2 regions of the Rhizobium sp. WSM409 genome follow, and region 2 is predicted to be linked to the other one. Evidence: predicted binding sites of a transcription regulator. Region 2 holds the regulator's gene; the other holds the start of a gene.
The links. The regulator LexA, encoded in region 2, represses DNA repair genes until DNA is damaged. The targets are predictions, from matches to a motif close to TGTTCNNNNTGTGTTCNG.

Region 1: AC25BC_RS15045 (putative DNA modification/repair radical SAM protein) is a predicted target of LexA. The motif match lies at 2,338-2,355, and genes of this name have one in related genera.

What each region holds. Positions count from the first base shown of each region.
Region 1 covers NZ_CM172794.1:2,998,909-3,007,428, reverse strand. The annotation lists gene AC25BC_RS15060 (dicarboxylate/amino acid:cation symporter) at 1-471, shown strand, start outside; gene AC25BC_RS15055 (glycosyltransferase family 4 protein) at 545-1,603, opposite strand; gene greA (transcription elongation factor GreA) at 1,631-2,107, opposite strand; gene AC25BC_RS15045 (putative DNA modification/repair radical SAM protein) at 2,361-3,593, shown strand; gene AC25BC_RS15040 (UdgX family uracil-DNA binding protein) at 3,593-5,047, shown strand; gene carB (carbamoyl-phosphate synthase large subunit) at 5,124-8,520, opposite strand, start outside.
Region 2 covers NZ_CM172794.1:1,758,261-1,766,780, forward strand. The annotation lists gene lpxA (acyl-ACP--UDP-N-acetylglucosamine O-acyltransferase) at 1-125, shown strand, start outside; gene AC25BC_RS08920 (LpxI family protein) at 129-1,010, shown strand; gene lpxB (lipid-A-disaccharide synthase) at 1,007-2,185, shown strand; gene gltA (citrate synthase) at 2,218-3,507, opposite strand; gene AC25BC_RS08935 (ComEC/Rec2 family competence protein) at 3,798-6,230, shown strand; gene lexA (transcriptional repressor LexA) at 6,211-6,930, opposite strand; gene AC25BC_RS08945 (VOC family protein) at 7,129-8,025, shown strand; gene kdsA (3-deoxy-8-phosphooctulonate synthase) at 8,022-8,520, shown strand, end outside.

The DNA.
Region 1 (8,520 bases), 1.2 Mb from region 2:
CTGATGAACAAGATGGAAAAGGCCGGCTGCAAGCGCTCGGTCGTCGGCCTCGTCATTCCGACAGGCTATTCCTTTAACCTCGACGGCACCAACATCTACATGACGCTGGCGGCCCTGTTCATTGCCCAGGCAACCGGCATCCATCTCTCCTGGGGTGATCAGATCCTGCTGCTCTTGGTGGCGATGCTGAGCTCCAAGGGTGCCGCAGGCATCACCGGCGCCGGCTTCATCACGCTTGCCGCGACGCTCTCCGTCGTTCCCTCCGTGCCGGTCGCCGGCATGGCGCTCATCCTCGGCATCGACCGATTCATGTCGGAATGCCGGGCGCTGACCAACCTCGTCGGCAATGCCGTGGCGACGATCGTCGTGGCACGTTGGGAAAATGAGCTGGATACGGCGCAGCTTGCTGCGGCGCTGGGCGGCCAGACTGGCGAGAGTGCTCCCGCTGCCGGGCTTCAGCCGGCTGAATAACTGACCGAACTGTCCGCAGTCCTAAAATTCTTGCAACGGCCCGTCATCCAACGGGCCGTTTCTCTTTTCTACCTCAGCTGCGATTGTCGCCGAGAAGGCTGTTGTAAATGGCGCCGATCGCGCTCGCTTCCTTCTCCAGCGCGAAATTCGCTCTGACATGCCGCAGCGCATTCTCGCCATGGGCGAGCGCCAGCGCGGGATCTGCGATATAGGGCGCGATTGCCCGCGTCAGCGCCTCGCCATCGCCGGCGGCGACGACCGAACCCGTCTCGCCCGTGACGAGGAGCTCGGCATAGGCACCCGCATCCGATGCCACCACCGCGGTGCGCGAGGCCATGGCTTCGAGCGGCGTCAGGCCGAAGCCTTCATTGCGGGAAGGGGCGACGTAAAGCGTCAGGCGGCGATACCAGACCTTGATGTCAGGCACTTCGCCGAGGAAGAGGATACGGTCGCTGAGCCCGGCGGCCGCGACATCCGCCTTAAGTTTGTCGCCAAATGCTGTGTGTTCGGCCGTCACCCGGCCGGAGACGATCGCCGTCCACTCAGTATGCTGCGGCAGCAGATCGACCATCGCCCTGACGAAAAGATCGGTGCCTTTCTGATGGCGCACACGGCCGAAGCAGCCGACGAGATGGCGGCCGGGCAGGCCGGTGGCGGCGATGCCGTCCTCTGCAGTTTCCGGCGGATGGAACAGGGCAAGGTCGACTCCGTGCTGGATCACCGTGTGCGGCACCTCGAGGAACGAGCCGGATCGATCGCTGGTCGCGATGACAGCGTCCATGCGACGGATCAGCCATTTCGTATAGGCGGTGTGCCGGCGTTGCGCGGCCGAGGTGAAGAGAAGCTTCAGCGGCATGCGCAACAGATGGCGCAGCAGGATGCCGACAGCCATCTCGTTGTTGCGGCGAGCGTGCCAGACACGCTGGCGCCGGCGCGCCGGTGGGCGCCAGAGGCCGAGGAGCTGCCGTCCCTTAAGTTTCGGCAGGCCGTCCGGCAGGCCGGGGCCGAGTGTCGCGATCTTGATACCGAGCCGGATCTGGCATGGGATGAGCTGAACGATAGTTGACGTGACGCCGGAGAGCCGGCGCTTGAAATTGGGCGCAATGATCTCGACGTCACGGATATCAGGCAAGGGAGGGGTCTCGCGGCTGGCGGGCGATCAGCCCCAGGAAACCTGGAGGATTTCGTAGGCCTTGGAGCCACCCGGCGCATTGACCTCGATGGAATCGCCGACTTCCTTTCCGATCAGCGCGCGGGCGATCGGCGAGGAGATGGAGATGCGGCCGGCCTTGACGTCGGCTTCCTGGTCGCCGACGATCTGATAGGTCTTTTCTTCGTCGGTGTCCTCGTCGATGAGCTTCACCTTGGCGCCGAACTTGATCTTGTCGCCCGACATCTTGGTGAGGTCGATGACCTCGGCGCGCGCCGTCAAGTCTTCCAGCTCACTGATGCGGCCTTCATTATGGCTCTGGGCTTCCTTGGCGGCGTGGTATTCGGCGTTTTCGGAAAGGTCGCCATGGGCACGGGCTTCGGCGATCGCCTCGATGATTCGGGGACGCTCCTCCTGCTGACGCCAGCGCAGCTCTTCCTGCAGCTTGACGAAACCGCCCGGTGTCATCGGTACCTTTTCAACCATTTTTCTGTCCTTCAATCCTTGTATCCGCATAATCAGCGGCGAACACAAAAGAAAACAGGTCCCGAAGGGGAGCTTCGGAACCGTGCCACAATCTTAGTCGGACGCTTATAGCAGATCGCCAAGCCCGATTTCCAGAAAATTCGCATGAAAGAAACGCGGCCTGCTCCAACAGCCGGTGATGCAGCTTGAAAATGGGCAGAAATCGGATCGCTCCGATTGACTTCAGGCGCAGGAACATATAGTGAACATACTAATGAAGAAGTCGCTAACAGAACGCTTGGCCATCCTTTCCGATGCCGCGAAATATGACGCTTCCTGCGCTTCCAGCGGCACGGTGAAACGTGATTCCCGCGCAAGTGGCGGGCTCGGTTCGACCGAGGGATCCGGCATCTGTCATGCCTATGCCCCGGACGGGCGGTGCATTTCGCTTTTGAAAATACTGCTGACCAATTTCTGCATCTACGACTGCGCCTATTGCGTCAATCGCTCGTCGAGCAATGTCGAACGGGCGCGCTTTACGCCCGAGGAGGTCATCTGGCTGACGCTGGAATTCTATCGCCGCAACTATATCGAGGGCCTGTTCCTTTCCTCCGGCATTATCCGTTCGTCCGATTACACAATGGAAGAGATGGTTCGCATCGTCCGCGAACTGCGTGTGACGCATAACTTCCGCGGCTATATCCATCTGAAGTCGATCCCTGAAGCATCGCCGCGTCTGATCGAGGAAGCGGGGCTTCATGCCGACAGGCTGTCGCTGAATATCGAGCTGCCGACCGATCACGGCATCACCCGTTTCGCGCCGGAAAAGAAGCCTGCCAATATCCGGCGATCGATGGGGGATCTGAGGCTGAAGATCGAGGCCGCCGGCGAACCGACGCTGCAGACGAAGAAGCGTCAGCGTTTCGTGCCGGCCGGCCAGAGCACACAGATGATCGTCGGCGCCGATGGTGCGAACGATGCGACGATCCTTGCGACCAGTGGCCGGCTTTACAGCAGCTACGGGCTGAGGCGCGTCTACTATTCCGCCTTCAGCCCGATCCCGGACTCGTCGAAAAACCTGCCGCTGATCAAGCCGCCGCTGATGCGGGAACACCGGCTCTACCAGGCTGACTGGCTCTATCGATTCTACGGTTTCGGCATCGACGAGATCACCGCGAACCAGGCGGATGGCATGCTTGATCTCACCCTCGACCCCAAACTTGCCTGGGCGCTCGCCAACCGGGCCGAGTTCCCCGTCGATATCAACAAGGCCGAGCGTGAACGGTTGCTGCGTGTGCCCGGCCTCGGCACCAAGACAGTCAAAGCGATCGTTTCGGCCCGTCGTTTTCGCCGCCTTCGGTTGGACGATCTTTCGCGGCTCGGCATTTCGATCAAGAAAGTCCAATCCTTCATCTCGGCGGACGGCTGGTCGCCGCGGCGATTGATCGAGCGCCCCGACCTTCGCGCCATGTTCGAACCGAAACCCGAACAATTGTCGTTGCTGTGATGCGCCGGGTCGTGCTTTCAGGACGCGGGGAGCTTGCCGAATGGCGTGACGCCGCGCGCGCTTTCGCGGCTGCCGGCATCCTGCCGGAAGAGATCGAGTGGCGCGAAAAACGCGCTGAGCCGGGTTTTGCGTTTCAACACGACGCCATGCCGCCTCCGTCTGCCGCAGCACGCAAGCCGATGACGGTGCCGCCCGCCTTCCTCGAGCTCGCGGAGACAGTTCTCTGCCATTCCGACCCGGCGCGCTTTTCCCTGCTTTACCGGCTGCTCTGGCGGCTGCAGCTGGACCGGCAACTGCTTGAAGTGGCCTCCGACGAGGATGTCGCCCGTGCCAGGCTGATGGCGAAAAACGTTCGACGCGACGCGCACAAGATGACGGCCTTCGTCCGCTTCAAGGAGGTTGGTGCGGTGTCGGCGGGCCGTCGAAAATTCCTCGCCTGGTTCGAGCCAGATCACCATATCGTCGGGCGCACAGCGCCCTTCTTCCAACGGCGCTTCACCGACATGGACTGGCTGATCGCGACGCCCAAGGGATCGGCCGCCTGGGACGGCGAGCGGCTGACGATGAGCGACGAACCGTGTGAAAAACCCAATCTCACAGATGCTACCGATGACCTCTGGCGCACTTACTACGCCAGCATTTTCAATCCGGCGCGGTTGAAGTTGAAGGCGATGCAGGCGGAGATGCCGAAAAAATACTGGAAGAACCTGCCGGAAGCCGATCTCATCCCTGGGCTGATTGCATCGGCGGAGAGCAAGGTGCGGGCCATGGCCGCCCGGGAGGCGACCCAATCGTTGCCCTTTCACGATCGCCTGCAGGAAGCCGCGCGCAGCATTCCAGCTGAACCCGAAGCGCCGGCGGGCACGCTGGAAGCACTGGGCGCGGAAGCTGCCGCCTGCACCCGCTGTCCGCTTCATGCGAAGGCGACGCAAACCGTATTCGGGGAGGGGCCGCGCGATGCCGAGGTGATGTTCGTCGGCGAACAGCCGGGCGACCAGGAGGATATATCAGGGCGCCCCTTCGTCGGTCCCGCCGGCAGGCTTCTCGATCAAGTGATCAGTGAAGCGGGCATCGACCGCTCAACGCTTTACGTCACTAATGCCGTCAAGCATTTCAAATATGAGCCGCGCGGCAAACGTCGCATCCATCAGAAGCCCAATATGGGTGAGGTGAAGCACTGCCGCTGGTGGCTCAATCTGGAGATGGCGCTGATCAAGCCGAAGCTGGTGGTTGCGATGGGGGCGACGGCGCTTTCGGCGCTGACCGACACGAAACAGCGGCTGCAGGACGTCAGGGGGAAAGCGATCGCGATCGACGAGAGGCGAACGCTCTTCGTAACGGTGCATCCATCCTATCTGCTGCGTATTCCCGACGAGCGGCTGAAAGCGGAGGAACTGGCACGATTTCGCGAAGATATGCTGACAGTTCAGCGCCTTATGCTGGCAGCTGCATAAACTGATTCAGAAGCCTCCGGCGATGCCCAATGGCAAGGCAGGTGCCATCGCTGATCGAGCGATGGCGTTCCGTATCTCAGGCGAAGTAGCTCTGCAACGGCCGCACTTCCAGATTGCCGGCTTTCAGCGCCTTGATCGCCTGGGCGGCGGCCTCGGCGCCTGCCATCGTCGTGTAGTAAGGCACCTTCTGCATCAGCGTCGCACGGCGCAACGACTTGGAGTCCGAGATCGCCTTGTTGCCATCGGTGGTGTTGATGACGAGCTGGACCTGGCGGTTGCGGATTGCGTCCTCGATGTGCGGACGGCCTTCGAGCACCTTGTTGATCTTCGTGGCGGTGATGCCGTTTTCGCCGAGGAAGCGGGCGGTGCCGCCGGTTGCCAGCACTTTGAAGCCCTGCTCGACGAGGATGTGGATCGCCGGCAGCACGCGCGGCTTGTCCGCGTCGCGGACGGAGACAAAGACCGTCCCGTCACGCGGCAGCTCGACGCCGGCGCCGAGCTGCGACTTGGCGAAGGCCAGCGCAAAATCGGTATCGAGGCCGATGACTTCACCGGTCGAGCGCATTTCCGGGCCGAGCAGCGTGTCGACGCCGGGGAAGCGGGCGAAGGGGAAGACGGCTTCCTTGACGGCGATGTGCTTCAGCTTGCGCGGATCGGGCTTCTCGCCGTAGGCGGCGAAGGTGGCATCGAGTTTCTCGCCGGCCATGACGCGGGCGGCGATCTTGGCGATCGGCGCGCCGATGGTCTTTGCGACGAAGGGCACGGTGCGCGAGGCGCGCGGATTGACTTCGAGCACGTAGACGACATCGTCCTTGATGGCGAACTGGACGTTCATCAGGCCGCCGACATTGAGGGCTTTGGCCATCGCCTTGGCCTGGCGCTCCAGCTCGTCTAGCATCTCGTTGGAGAGCGTGCGCGGCGGCAGCGAGCAGGCGCTGTCGCCGGAATGGATGCCGGCTTCCTCGATATGCTCCATGATGCCGGCGACATAGACGTCGGTGCCGTCCGAGAGGCAGTCGACATCGACTTCGATGGCGTGGCTGAGGTAGCTGTCGAAGAGCAGCGGGTTCTTGCCGAGCAGGGTGTTGATCTGGCCGGTCTTGTCGTTGGGGTAGCGCTGCTTGATATCCTCAGGTACCAGTTCAGGCACGGTATCGAGCAGGTAGCTCTGCAATTGTCCTTCCGAATGCAGGATCTGCATGGCGCGGCCGCCGAGCACGTAAGAGGGACGCACGACCAGCGGGAAGCCGATTTCGGTGGCGACCATGCGGGCCTGCTCAACCGAATAGGCGATGCCGTTGTTCGGCTGGTTGAGGTCGAGCTTCATCAACAGCTTCTGGAAGCGGTCGCGGTCCTCGGCAAGGTCGATCATGTCAGGCGCGGTACCGAGGATCGGGATGCCGTTCTTTTCCAGCGCCTCGGCAAGCTTCAGCGGCGTCTGGCCGCCGAACTGGACGATGACGCCGACGACTTCGCCCTTTTCCTGTTCTGCCCGCAGGATCTCGATCACGTCCTCGGCCGTCAGTGGCTCGAAATAGAGGCGGTCCGAGGTATCGTAGTCGGTCGAAACGGTTTCCGGGTTGCAGTTGATCATGATCGCTTCATAACCCGCATCCTTCAAGGCGAAGGCAGCGTGGCAGCAGCAATAATCGAACTCGATGCCCTGGCCGATGCGGTTCGGGCCACCGCCGAGGATGACAACCTTCTTGCGGTCGGAGACTTCAGCCTCGGAGCGGGCGGCGCCGACGAAAGGCGTCTCATAGGTCGAATACATGTAGGCGGTCGGCGAGGCGAATTCGGCCGCACAGGTGTCGATGCGCTTGAAGACGGGGCGGACATTCAGCTTGTTACGGAATTCGGCGACTTCCTTCGGGCGCTTGCCGGTCAGCGTCGCCAGGCGCGCGTCGGAGAAGCCCATGGCCTTCAGCATGCGCAGGTTTGTGGCATCCTGCGGCAGGCCGTGCTCGCGGATGCGGGCCTCCATCTCGACGATCGCCTTCAGTTCAGCGATGAACCAGGGATCGATCTTGCAGCCTTCGTGGACTTCAGCTTCGCTCATGCCCTGGCGTAGCGCCTGGGCGACCATGCGCAGGCGATCGGGCGTCGGTGTGCCGATTGCGGCGCGGATAGCGTTCTGGCTGGATTCGCCCTCTTCGAAGCCGGGGATCTCGATCTCGTCGAGGCCCGTCAGGCCGGTTTCCAAGCCACGCAGTGCCTTCTGCAGCGATTCGGCAAAGGTGCGGCCGATCGCCATGACTTCACCGACCGATTTCATCGCGGTCGTCAGCACCGGCGAGGCGCCGGGGAATTTCTCGAAGGCGAAACGCGGGATCTTGGTGACGACGTAGTCGATCGACGGTTCGAAGGAGGCAGGCGTTGCGCCGCCGGTGATGTCGTTATCCAGTTCGTCGAGCGTATAGCCGATCGCCAGCTTGGCGGCGATCTTGGCGATCGGGAAACCGGTGGCCTTGGAGGCGAGCGCCGACGAGCGCGAAACACGCGGGTTCATTTCGATGACGACGAGACGGCCGTCCTTCGGATTGACGGCGAACTGGACGTTCGAGCCGCCGGTCTCGACCCCAATCTCGCGCAGCACCGCGATCGAGGCGTTGCGCATGATCTGGTATTCCTTGTCCGTCAGCGTCAGCGCCGGCGCGACGGTGATCGAATCGCCAGTATGGACGCCCATCGGGTCGATGTTCTCGATCGAGCAGATGATGATGCAGTTGTCCGCCTTGTCGCGGACGACCTCCATTTCATATTCCTTCCAACCTAGCACCGATTCTTCGACCAGCACTTCGGTGGTCGGCGAGGCATCGAGGCCGCCGCCGACGATCTCGAAGAATTCCGAGCGGTTGTAGGCGATGCCGCCGCCAGTGCCGCCGAGCGTGAAGGAGGGACGGATGATGGCGGGCAGGCCGACATGGTCGATCGCCTGGGCGGCAATTGCCATGGCATGGCTCATGTAACGCTGCTTGCGGTCGCTCTCGCCGAGGTTCCACTGGTTTTCCAGCTCGTCCAGCGCCTTGTCGAGGTCGGATCCGGAGAGGCTTTCGCGCAGCTTGATGCGCTCGGCCTCGTGCGTCTTGCGGTCGAGGTCCTTGATGTCGGTGGCGTTCGCCAGCATCGAGCGCGGGGTTTCGAGGCCGATACGGGCCATCGCCTCGCGAAACAGCGCGCGGTCCTCGGCCATGTCGATGGCGGCGGGCTTGGCGCCGATCATCTCGACATTGTAGCGGTCGAGCACGCCCATGCGCTTCAGCGAAAGCGCCGTGTTCAGCGCCGTCTGGCCGCCCATGGTCGGCAGCAGCGCATCCGGGCGCTCCTTGGCTATGATCTTGGCGACGACTTCGGGGGTAATCGGCTCGACATAGGTGGCGTCGGCAAGACCCGGATCGGTCATGATCGTCGCCGGGTTGGAGTTGACGAGGATGACGCGGTAGCCTTCCTCCTTCAGCGCCTTGCAGGCTTGG
Region 2 (8,520 bases):
GCGAAAACGCCGCCGCCATCCGCGAAGAATATGCTGATTGCGAGCAGGCGGTCCACATCCTCGACTTCATCGCCGCCGACAGCGACCGCGCCTTGTCCTCGCCAACTCGGGGGCAGAAGGGCTAGTCCGTGACTCTTTCCGGCGATACCGCTGCGGGCCGGCTGGCGATCATCGCCGGCGGCGGCCTTCTGCCTTCCTATGTAGCCGAAGCTGCGCGCGCGGCGGGCGAAAATCCCGTCATCGTCGCGCTGAAGGACGAAAGCGACCGGCGCTGGGAAGGGTATGACCATGCCGTCATCGGCGTCGGCGATTTTGCAGCTCTCGAGGGCCTCTTGAACCGCTACGGCATCGGCCGTGTCGTCATGTCCGGCAGCGTGCGGCGCCGGCCGGAATGGCGCGAGGTGCGCCCGACGCTGCGCACTCTGATGAAGATGCCGGCCGTGATCCGCACCTTGCTGTCCGGTGGCGACGATACGGTGCTGCAGATGGTGATCCGGCTGATCGAGGGAAACGGCCGCCGGGTCGTCGGCGCTCATGAGATCGCTCCCGACCTTCTTGCCTACGTCGGTCCGCTTGGCGCTGCAGCGCCTGGCGAGGAAGACCGGCGCGATATCAGGCGCGCAGCCGATGCCGCTGAGATGCTGGGCCGGCTCGATGTCGGTCAGGGCGCCGTCGCCATCGGCGGGCGTATCGTCGCGCTGGAGGGTCTTGAGGGCACGGACGAGATGCTGGAGCGTGTCGCGGGTCTCAGAGCCGCCGGGCGCATCTCGCCGCGCCGCCGTGGCGCACTCGTCAAACTCTGCAAGCCGCAACAGGATATCCGCGCCGACTTGCCGGCGATCGGCGTTTCCACGGTTCTGAACGCGAGGAAAGCCGGCCTTGCCGGCGTCGCCGTCGAGGCCGGCCGCTCGCTGGTGCTCGATCGCGCCGCCGTCATCAAAGCCGCCGATGAGGCTGGGCTCTTCGTCTGTGGCATCGATCGCGGCCTGCCGGCATGGGGGCTTGAATGAACGGGGCGTCGCTGAAGATCGCCGTCATTGCCGGCGAGGTGTCGGGGGATCTGCTCGGTGCCGATCTCATCGCCGCCCTGAAGCGGGTTCATAGCGGACCGGTGGAGCTCGTCGGTGTCGGCGGCGAGGGGCTGCAGGCGGAAGGCTTGCGATCCCTGTTCGATTTCTCCGAGCTGTCGATCATGGGTATCACCCAGGTGCTGAGCCGGCTGCCAAAGCTCTATACGCTGATCCGCCAGACGACGGCTGCCATCATCGCCGCAAGGCCGGATATTCTTCTGATCATCGACAGCCCGGATTTCACCCATCGCGTCGCAAAGCGTGTCCGCATCGCTCTGCCGGATCTGCCGGTTGTCAATTATGTTTGTCCAAGCGTCTGGGCCTGGAAGGAATATCGCGCCACGCGCATGCTCGCCTATGTCGATCATGTGCTCGCCGTCCTGCCCTTCGAGCCGGCAACAATGCGTGCGCTCGGCGGGCCTGAGACCACCTATGTCGGCCATCGCCTGACCGCCGATCCGGCGCTGCTCGAAGTGCGGCAGCAGCGCGCCATGCGCGCACCCGTCGAGGGAGCCGGCAAGGCGATCCTGATGCTTCCTGGATCAAGATCCTCCGAAATCGCCAAACTGCTTCCGTTCTTCGAGGATGCGGCCAAAGAACTTGTCGCCCGCAACGGCCCGATGCGATTCCTGCTGCCGACCGTGCCGCACAACGAAGCGCTGGTGAAAGGGCTCGTCGCCGGCTGGGCCACGCCGCCGGAGGTGGCGGTCGGGCCGGCGCAGAAGTGGAAGGCCCTTGCCGAGGCGGATGCGGCGATGGCAGCTTCCGGCACGGTGATCCTCGAACTCGCCCTTGCCGGCGTGCCGACGGTGTCCGTTTACAAGACGGATTGGATTATCCGCCTGCTCGCCCGGCGCATCAAGGTATGGACGGGCGCATTGCCCAATATCATCGCCGATTATGCCGTCGTGCCGGAATATCTGAACGAGATCGTCCGCGGCGCCAGCCTGGCGCGCTGGATGGAGCGGCTGTCGGCCGACACGTTCCAATTGAAGGCGATGAACGAGGGTTATGATCTCGTCTGGCAACGCATGCAGACCGAAAAGCCGCCCGGCGAACACGCTGCCGAGATCCTTCTCGACGTGCTGAAAAAGAAAAAACCCGGTCGTTTCTGACCGGGTTTTCTTTTGGGTTCTTTCTGAAGCGATCAGCGCTTCGAAACCGGAATGTAGTCGCGCTTCGGTTCGCCGACATAAAGCTGGCGCGGACGGCCGATGCGCTGTTCCGGATCCTCGATCATCTCGTTCCACTGCGCGATCCAGCCGACGGTGCGGGCGAGCGCGAAGAGCACGGTGAACATGGTCGTGGGGAAGCCCAGCGCCTTCAGCGTGATGCCGGAATAGAAGTCGATGTTCGGATAGAGCTTCTTCTCGATGAAATATTCGTCGGTGAGCGCGATGCGCTCCAGCTCCATCGCCACTTCGAGCAACGGATCGTCCTTGATGCCGAGTTCGCCGAGCACTTCATGCGTCGTCTTCTGCATGATCTTGGCGCGCGGATCGTAGTTCTTGTAGACCCGGTGACCGAAGCCCATCAGGCGGAACGGATCATTCTTGTCCTTGGCGCGGGCGACATATTCCGGAATGCGGTCGACCGTGCCGATTTCCGTCAGCATGTTGAGGGCTGCTTCGTTAGCACCGCCGTGAGCGGGCCCCCAGAGGCAAGCAATGCCGGCGGCGATGCAGGCGAACGGGTTGGCACCCGATGAACCGGCGAGACGGACGGTCGAGGTCGAGGCGTTCTGCTCATGATCGGCATGCAGGATGAAGATGCGGTCCATGGCGCGGGAAAGCACCGGATTGACCACATATTCCTCGCAGGGCACAGCAAAGCACATGCGCAGGAAGTTCGAGGCATAGTCGAGGTCGTTCTTCGGATAAACGAAGGGTTGGCCGATATGGTATTTGTAGGCCATCGCGGCAAGCGTCGGCATCTTGGCGATCATGCGCAGGCTGGCGACCATGCGCTGGTGCGGATCGGTGATGTCGGTGGAGTCGTGATAGAAGGCCGACAGTGCGCCGACGCAGCCGCACATGACGGCCATCGGATGCGCATCGCGGCGGAAGCCGGTGAAGAAGCGGCTCATCTGCTCGTGTACCATGGTGTGGTGCGTAACGCGGTAATCGAAATCCTTCTTCTGCACGGTGGTCGGCAGTTCGCCGTAAAGCAGGAGATAGCAGACTTCGAGGAAGTCGCCATGCTCGGCGAGCTGCTCGATCGGATAGCCACGATGCAGCAGGACACCTTCGTCGCCGTCGATGTAGGTGATTTTCGATTCACAGGATGCGGTCGAGGTAAAACCCGGATCGTAGGTGAAGGAAGCGGTGTTCTTGTAGAGGGCACCGATATCGATGACGCTCGGGCCGATCGTGCCGCTTTTGACAGCAAGGTCGACAGACTTGTCACCGATTTTTATTGTAGCGCTTTGATCCGTCATGCTGATCCTCCGAAATGGCGGTGGCGCCATAAAAGCGCCATAGGGGTTAAGCGTCCTCACCGATAGCTATATGATCGCGAAGCTAATGCCAAGTTACTGTGATGGCATTTTGTGCAATGCGGTATCACCTTTTAGGCACTGCAGCGATGAGCCACACGCATATCGGAAGCCGATGATTCGACTGGTCTTTTGGGGCTCGCGATTTTGCCTCATATTTCAATCGATTATGCTTGCCGGATTTGATTGGAGGTTGCATTCTGACTGCCTTCGCAGCCGGGCTTGGGCGGTTCATGCAGGAGTTGACGTCAGTCGAATTGCGGCCGGAAACAGGCGAAGGCCTTGCCGGCTCCTCCAATTTTTCACCACCAGTCGTGGTGACGCGACCGGCAAGGACGCAGTCGGCAATACCATTGCGCCACCGGCTGCCGGCCGCAGCCTCGCACTTGCTGCGTGCCGGCATGCGCATGCTGGGCGAGGAGACGGACCATGGCCGCCTGCTGCTGTTCTCGCCGGTCTTCCTCGGCGCCGGGTCAGCCATCTGGTTTCTCGCGGCATCGGATTTTCCGCTCACTGCATCGCTGCTCTGCCTGTTGGTGCTGACCGTCGCAGTTCTCATCGCCAGCCGCAACCGGGCGGCATTGCGGGCAGCGCTGCTGGCGCTTTCGCTCGTGGCTTGCGGCATAGTCTCGGCGCAGTTCGAGAGCTGGCGGGCTTCGACCGTGATCCTCGATTCATCAGTGACGACGACGGTGACCGGCCGCGTCGAGCGGCGCGAAGGCGATGGTCGCGGCCGGTGGCGCTACATTCTTGCCGTCACCGGCACTGAAGCGCCTCAGGTCAAGCGGCCGCCGGAACGCATCACCGCCATCGCCCGCGGTGCGGACGCAGCCTTCGAGATCGGCGATATCATCACCGGCAGGGCGCGGCTGACGCCGCCGGCGGGCCCAGCACTTCCCGAGCTCAACGACTTCTCCTTCAGTGCCTATTTCGACGGCATCGGCGCCAACGGCTTCTTCTACGGTGCACCGACGAAGGTCGATGCGCAGGCAGGTCCGCAGGCTGCAAGATCGGCGGTGGAAGCGCTGCTCGAAGGGCTCTACCGGCTGCGCAGCGGCATTGGCGACCGGATAAGGTCGATCCTGCCCGGCGATACCGGCGCTTTTGCCGCCGCACTGGTGACGGACGAGCGGCGCGCCATCTCGGATGCGACGACGGAGGCACTACGCCAGTCCGGTCTGGCTCATATCATCGCCATCTCCGGTCTCAACATGGCGCTGTCGGCCGGCATCTTCTTCGTCGGCTTTCGGATGCTGCTCAGCATCTTTGCCGGTATCGCTGAGGCCTACCCGACGAAGAAGATCGCTGCCGCCGGCGCGCTCATCGCCGTTACTGCCTATTTCCTGATTTCGGGCTTTGCGGTCTCTGCCGAGCGCGCTTTCATCATGATGGCCATCATGTTGATTGCCGTCTTCTTCGACCGGCCGTCGATCAGCCTGCGCAATGTCGCGCTTTCCGCCCTCGTCATCATCCTCATTTCACCGTCCGAGGTCTTAGGTCCGAGCTTCCAGATGTCCTTTGCCGCGACATTGGCGCTGGTCTCGGGTTATCAGTTGTGGAAGGACCGGCGCGTCCGCGAAAACGCCTTTCTGAAGCTACCTATCATCAGGCCCGTCGTTACGGTTGCCGGTTTCTTCGGCGGCGTCTTCCTGACTTCGCTGATCGGCGGTTTTTCCACCGCGCTGTTTTCGATCGAGCATTTTCATCGCCTGACCGCCTACGGCCTGCCGGCAAACCTCGCGACGATGCCGATCATCTCCTTCATCGTCATGCCGGCCGGCTTGCTGGCGATGCTGCTCATGCCTTTCGGTCTGGATGTTTTGCCCTGGAAGGTCGTCGGATTCGGCCTCGATCTGGTGATCGCGGTCGCAAAGACGGTGTCCGGCTGGGATGGCAATATCGACGTCGGCCGCTTGCCCGCCTGGTATTTCGCGGTCGCCGTGGCAGGCTTTCTGCTGCTGACGCTGCTCCGCACCCGGCTGCGCCATATCGGCACATCAATCATCGCGGTCGCAACGCTCATCCTGTTGCTTCTACCGGTTCCCCGGCCGCCGGATCTGGTGATTTCGGAGGATGGCAGTCTCGTCGCGGTGGTCGAAGCGGCAGCAATGGCTTCCAACCGTGAAAGACCACCGGATTTCATCTTCGACCAGTGGCAGAGAGCCCTGGTCCTGCCGAGACATGATCCGCCGAAGATGCTGGATGGTCCTGCTATCCCGCAGGTAGGAGAAGACCGCCGCGTCAAGCTTTCCCGCGATCAGCAGAACGAAGCGAGGACAGCGATGCGGGCGGCCGCAGCGGCCGGTGAAGCAAACCGCTTTTCCTGCGTCAAGAGGGCCTGGTGCGCATCAAGGCTTGGCAATGGTCGTGTGGTTGCTGTCATCGACAATGCCGCCTATCTCGGCCCGGCATGCGACGCGGCCGATATCATCGTGACGTCGGTCCGCCTGCGTTTCAACAGCTGCCGCTCAGGTGCGACGCTCTTCACCGGCGAGACGCTGCGCAGGACCGGATCCATCGAGTTGCGCTTCGCGGACGCCGGCCTGGAGGTGGCAACCGCATTTGACGCATTGTCGCGACCATGGATGCGCCATCGCGCCTTTGACTGGCGCAGCAACAGCTTTACCGAATCCGGCCTAACCGATGTCAGTGATAGCGGCGAATGAGGCCGACGAGTTTGCCCTGCACCTTAACACGGTCTGGTCCGAAAATCCGGGTCTCGTAAGCCGGGTTGGCCGCTTCCAGTGCGATCGAGGCGCCCTTGCGGCGGAAGCGCTTGAGTGTCGCTTCTTCGTCATCGACGAGTGCAACAACAATGTCGCCAGGACTTGCGGTGCTGCCATTGCGGATGATCACGGTGTCGCCGTCGAAGATGCCGGCGTCGATCATCGAATCGCCCTTGACCTCCAGGGCATAATGTTCACCGGAACCGAGCATGTCGGCCGGAACGGCGATGTCGTGGGTGTTGTTCTGGATCGCCGAGATCGGCACACCGGCGGCGATTCTGCCCATGACCGGCACGGAAACCGAGTTGCCGTTGTCGGCGACGGGTTTTGCGGGAGCAGGGGCGGCGACCGGCTGAGGTTTGCCCAGGCTGCCTTCGATGACGCTCGGCGAAAAGCCGCGCCGCGGCTGGATGCTGGGGCTGTAGGCCTCCGGAAGCTTGATGACCTCGAGCGCACGGGCGCGGTTCGGTAGGCGGCGAATGAAGCCTCTCTCCTCGAGCGCCGTAATCAGGCGATGAATCCCGGACTTCGAGGCGAGGTCCAGAGCATCCTTCATTTCGTCGAAAGATGGCGGAACGCCGGATTCCTTCATGCGCTCATGAATGAAAAGGAGAAGCTCCTGTTGTTTGCGCGTGAGCATCGACGTTGTGACCTCGTGATTGAAACAAATCCAGAACAGACACTATATGTTCCATATGTGTTCCGCAAGTAGCTAAATTTCCGTAAAACTTGGCGCCAACTCGTTGAGATTTTTATTTTCATTCGCCGGATTGGCACAGAAGTCTTGCGTTGAGGGAAGCGCTGTCGCACATCTCTTGCCGTGTCAGGGAGGGATATCATGAACGAGCACTCCGCCAAACCGCACCCGCTGGATCATGTCGTGCTGCCGGTCGTCAATATCGATCTGGCGCGCGAGAGGCTCGGCAAGCTCGGCTTCACCGTTGCCCCCGATGCGCGCCATCCCTTCGGAACGGAGAATGCCTGCGTCTTCTTTGCTGACAAGACCTATCTGGAGCCGCTCGGGATTGCGAGCGTCGAGGAGAGCGAGGCGTCGGCGCGCCAAGGCAATGTCTTCACCGCCCGCAATCAGGCTTTCCGCTTCCGCTGCGGCGCGGAGGGGCTTTCGGGGCTGGCTTTTGGCAGCAAGGATGCCGGCATCGATCATCAGAATTTCGTCGGTAACGGATCGAGCGCCGGCGAGATGCTGCAGTTCACCCGGCCGATGACGATGCCGGACGGTTCTGAGACGATTGCCGGCTTCAAGCTGGCTTTTGCCGGCGATCTGCGCGCGCCTGATCTCCTGCTATTTACCGTCGAGCGCGTCAATCCGCTGCCGGCCGACCGCGCCGTGCTGGAGACGCATGCCAATGGCGTCACCGGCATAGTCGAGATAGCGCTTTGCGCGCCTGATGCTGCCGCCTTCGCTGCCTTCGTCAGCCTCGCCGTGGTGCAATCGGCAGTCGAGAAAACCGGTTTCGGCGTCAATATCCCGGCGTCGAATGCCAAAATCAGCCTGATGACGGCGGAAGGGTTGGAGGCCTATTTCGACATCGTCGGCTCATCCGCAGATCGTGGCCTGCGCGGCCGGGCAATCCTCTTCGCTGTCGCCGATCTTGCCGTGACAGAAGCGCATTTGGCTGCTAACGGGGTGACATACGCGCGCAAGAACAATCGCATTCTGGTGAAGCCCGCGCCCGGGCAGGGCACGCTCTTCGCCTTCGAGGAAACACGATGAGCACTGATACGAATTCCGAAGTCAGGATCGGCGAAGGCCAAGGCCAGGTCAGCTTTTCCAATACCGGCCGCCTGTCGCTGATTGCCGGTCCCTGCCAGATGGAGAGCCGCGACCACGCCTTCATGGTCGCCGGCACGCTGAAGGAGCTTTGCGGCAAGCTCGGCATCGGCCTCGTTTACAAGAGCTCCTTCGACAAGGCGAACCGCACCTCGCTGTCGGCCGAACGCGGTATCGGGATTGAAAAAGGCATGGAGGTCTTTGCCGACCTCAAAAAGGAGTTCGGCTTTCCCGTCCTGACCGACGTTCATACCGCCGAGCAATGCGCGGAGGTGGCAAAGGTCGTCGACGTCCTGCAGATCCCGGCCTTCCTCTGCCGCCAGACCGACCTTCTCATCGCCGCCGCCAAGACCGGCCGCGTCGTCAATGTCAAGAAGGGCCAGTTCCTCGCTCCCTGGGATATGAAGAATGTTCTGAAGAAGCTCAACGCCAGCGGCA